2 regions of the Chitinophaga sp. CC14 genome follow, and region 2 is predicted to be linked to the other one. Evidence: riboswitches for the same ligand, from Rfam matches in the RefSeq annotation. Region 2 holds a riboswitch; the other holds the start of a gene.
The links. A riboswitch is a leader RNA that binds a small molecule or an ion and turns the genes downstream of it on or off. The one in region 2 is predicted to bind S-adenosylmethionine.
Positions count from the first base shown of each region.

Region 1: it holds a riboswitch for S-adenosylmethionine, as region 2 does, so the genes downstream of both, PV783_RS17595 (trans-sulfuration enzyme family protein) here and PV783_RS09555 (trans-sulfuration enzyme family protein) in region 2, are expected to answer to the same signal.

Region 1 is NZ_JARBFY010000003.1:1,850,917-1,853,123, reverse strand. Features, by position in the region: gene PV783_RS17595 (trans-sulfuration enzyme family protein) at 1-1,149, opposite strand, end outside; gene PV783_RS17600 (dicarboxylate/amino acid:cation symporter) at 1-20, shown strand, start outside; SAM riboswitch class I at 1,299-1,412, opposite strand; gene PV783_RS17590 (NAD-dependent epimerase/dehydratase family protein) at 1,485-2,207, opposite strand, start outside.
Region 2 is NZ_JARBFY010000002.1:60,374-62,580, reverse strand. Features, by position in the region: gene PV783_RS09560 (DUF2851 family protein) at 1-848, opposite strand, end outside; SAM riboswitch class I at 976-1,095, shown strand; gene PV783_RS09555 (trans-sulfuration enzyme family protein) at 1,281-2,207, shown strand, end outside.

The sequences.
Region 1 (2,207 bases), on a different contig from region 2:
GGGCGCCGGCAGTTTCGTAAATGCCTGCTCCAGGTCGGCCAGCAAGTCGGCCGTTTCTTCCAACCCTACTGATAAACGGATCAGGCTATCGCTCACGCCTGCTGCCCTTCTCTTTTCTGCGGGAATGGATTTATGGGTCATGGCCGCGGGGTGACACAACAAACTTTTGATACCGCCCAGGCTTTCCGCCAGTTTAAAATAGTGCGTGGATGTAACAAAAGCAGTAGCTGCTTCGGCCCTGTCATCTTTCAAAGTAAAAGATATAATCCCTCCAAACCCTTTACTCTGCCGCTTTGCCAGCTCATGCCCCGGATGCGATGGCAGCCCCGGGTAAAACACTTTATCCACTGCCGGATGTTTCTCGAGGTATTCTGCCAGCGCCTGCGCGTTAATACCATGCTGCTTAATACGCAGATGTAATGTTTCGATACCACGTATCAGCAGGAAGCTGTCGAATGGTGAAAGAATAGCGCCGCAGGCATTCTGATAAAATTTGATCTCCTCTCCCAGCTGTAATGTTTTAGCTACTACTACCCCTGCAATCAGATCGCTGTGGCCGCCCAGGTATTTGGTAGCGCTGTGGATCACCAGGTCGGCGCCCAGCTGCAGCGGCTTTTGCAGCACGGGGGAAGCAAAGGTATTATCTACACAAAACAAACAGTTATGTGCTTTTGCAATGCGGCCAATGGCTTCAATGTCTGAAATCTTCAACGTTGGATTGGTAGGCGTTTCCAGCCAGATCAGGCGTGTGGCCGGCGTGATGGCGTTGAACACCGCCTGCGTATCAGAAGTATCCACATAGTTTACTTTGATACCAAACTTCTCATATACTTTATTGAATAACCGGAACGCACCTCCGTAAATATCATCTACTGCTACAATTTCATCGCCCGATTTCAGGAGTTTGATCACCGCGTCAATCGCTGCCAGGCCACTGGCAAAGGCAGATGCAGTAGCGCCGCCTTCCAGCTTCGCAATGATCTTTTCTGCGGTTTCGCGGGTAGGATTATTGGACCGGGCATAGTCGTATCCTTTATTTACGCCAGGCGCGTCCTGCACAAAAGTAGAGGTCTGATAAATAGGCACGGCAATAGCGCCTGTTTGCGGATCTACGGGAATAGAATGGATCAGTTCAGTGATAGTGCTCATCTTTGTTTGATTTTTAGTTTGATGAAAATTGATTAAACAGGTCCGTTAAATGAGCATATCAAAAAGGTGGGAGCATAAAAAAAACTCACCTGGGAGCCAGATGAGTTTTCTAATATTGGAAGAATAATATAAAGTAAAACTATTGATCTGACTTATCTTTCCTGGTCCGTAAACCGGGATGGATGCAGCACCTTTCACTGTTTGCACAGTGATGGTTGCTAAGGTATCGTCGGGCCATGTCCCTCCTCCTTTCTTGATAAGCTATTTAAAGAACTGGTGCAAAGATAAGGCAGAAAAAATAACTTCCAAATTTATTTTCCTACAAAATCAGTAGACTATTGTTTATGTGCGAGTGTTAAACGGATGCCTTCTTCATAAGAAGTAGGTTTCACTTTAAAATGCTGCTCAAACTTTGTAGAGTCGAAAATATAGGGATAGTTGCTTTGGTACAGCATTTCCTTCATTTCCCGGATCGTGGTATCAAACAGCCCGGAGAGCGTGAGCATAAAGCTGCCCAGCTTCATATACTTAGGTTTTACGCCCATCTGGGTAGCAATGATATTCACATATCCGTTGCCATCGGGCGCAGGGTTGGCGGTGGGCAGATGCCATACCTGGTTCCAGGAAGTATCGTCCTGGGAAAGCAGGTACAATCCTTTGGCGGCATCCGGCGTAAAGGTGTAGCTGTGTGTCTGATCGTCTTTTCCAAGCCACATGGCATTGCTGTTCTTCCTGAACTTATCGATGATCAGCAGGTTGAGGAAACCGGTTTTATCGGCGCCGGGACCGTAGAAGTCGGCGGACCTTGCAATGGTGGCGGTCAGGTTACCGGCCTTCACCTCATTCATCAATTGGGTGGCAATGGCCGCACGAACCGCTCCTTTCTTACTGGCCGGATGATACGGCGTATCTTCTTTCATTGGGCCGTTTACTAACCCGTAAGGATATACGTTGTCGAAGAAGATGAGTTTTGCACCGGCCTCTTTGCATGCATTAATTACATTGGTCATAATCTTTGGCCATGCGTCTGACCATACCTTGATATCATATTTAAGACC
Region 2 (2,207 bases):
AAAGTAGCCAGCCGCATGGTAGGAAAGGCGGCAGGCCGCATCCGCAGCCAGTTCCATTGATGACCGGCCATAGGGCTTAGCCGGAACTTATGTTGCAGGTGCCCGTAAACATCCTGTAACTGTAACGCATATCCGTCTGTTTGGGGCGCTTCCAGCATCCCGGCCTGACCAAACAGCAGGGCCTCCAGCTGGAGCAGCAGGTGCCGGTACCGCATCAGCATTTTATAGGGCAGCGACTGTGCTACCTGCAGAAACGGCAGGGCGTTTACGGGCGTGCCATAACTTTGCGCCACCGCCCAGTAACACACTTCTTCCCAGTTGTAACGGTTGTGCTGCAGCCAGGCCCGGAGGCTGCCGATCTTACGTTCCCAGCGCTCCGCCAGCAACCGCTCTTTCCAGCTGAGCCAGATAAGCGACGGCACCTGGGAAGCATGCGGCGCACACGGTACAAAGGGCGCCAACTGCCGCAGCTCCTCATACCGCTGCAGGAGCAACTTGGGAATATGCTGCTGCAGTTCCAGGCAGGGCGCCTCCCTGATCCCGACGGCGGGCATGTCGTGAACAAACACCACGTGCAGGATGATACGCCCGTATTGGGGATTGTGCTGGTGTCCATGCCGGAACCAGTCGGATGTACGCAGGTGCAGCTCCACCTGGCCTACCCAGAGGGTAGCCCCGATCCTGATTTTTGCGGCCGAAAAATCCGGCCCGCCATTGTGGTTGTGAATACCGGGAAACAGTACCTGTACTGATTCTCCGCCGGTAGTGGTTAGATGATCCTGCTTAAATAGCCGGAATGCCCAGATGTGCTGGAACAGCTCTTCTGAGAGCAACGGGTTAACAAACATAAGAGATATGGTTGGGTACAAAATAATATCATCCAAAGGTAATAAAACATCGATTAATAAATAAATTCCAACTCCAATTTGGAAATCTGCTCAAAGTGATATTACCTTTGCGCCAGTTCTTACACATCACTTATCCAGAAAGGCGGAGGGACTTGGCCCTGCGATGCCTTAGCAACCTTTCCTGATTATTACAATCAGGAAAAAGGTGCTAATTCCTGCCCCGGTGCAAATCGGGGAAAGATAAGTTGGCAGAGATAATACTTCACAGATATATATAACTTTCTAAAGGAGCTCTTCCAACAATCGGGAGAGCTTTTTTTATGCCCCTTCCCCACCCCTTTCATGGATTTGTTGTTGTTTAAGTTGATCTTTAATGATATCGTTGCAGTTGGCAATTGTGCACATTGAACATCATTAAAAATAATTTATAACATGAAAACAGCTACACAACTGATTCATAGCATACCGGTAGACGAACTGACAGGCGCCATTTCTGTGCCTATCTATCAAACGTCCACTTTCGTGCAGGAATCACCCGGCATCAATAAAGGCTTTGAGTTTTCGCGGGCAAACAATCCCACGAGAAAAGTGCTGGAAGACCTCATCTGCAACCTGGAAGAAGGGTTTGCCGGATTTGCGTTTGCCAGCGGCATGTCGGCCATAGATGCGGTGCTGAAGCTGTTAAAGACCGGCGATGAAATCATGGCCGTGGAAGACACCTACGGTGGCATCTTCCAGATCTTTAACCACATGTTTGAACGCTTTGGTATCAAAGTAAATTTTGTAGATACCAGCAACCTCGATAAAGTACTGGCCGCCATTACGCCCAATACAAAAATCATCTGGCTGGAATCCCCTACCAATCCTACTTTGCGCGTTTCTGATATTAAATCTATCAGCAAAATCGCTAAACAACATAATATCCTGCTGGCGGTAGACAATACCTTCAGCACACCATTACTGCAACAGCCGTTAACGCTGGGCGCCGACCTGGTGATCCACAGCGCTTCCAAATACCTCGCAGGACACTGTGATGTGATTGCCGGCCTCGTAGTAGTAAACTCAAAAACACTGGCAGACCAGATCCGGTATAACCAGAATATTTCCGGTAGTATCCTCAGCCCGTTTGAAGCATGGCTCACCATACGCGGTATTGAAACATTATACCTGCGCCTGGAAAAACAATGCAGCAACGCCAATGCCATCGCCAACTGGCTGGCCGCACATCCCGCGGTGGATAAAGTGTTTTATCCCGGACTGGCCACACATAAAAACCATCACATTGCCCGTAAACAACAAAAAAATTACGGCGCACTGGTGAGCTTTTCCCTGAAAAGCGACAATATCAAAAATGCGATC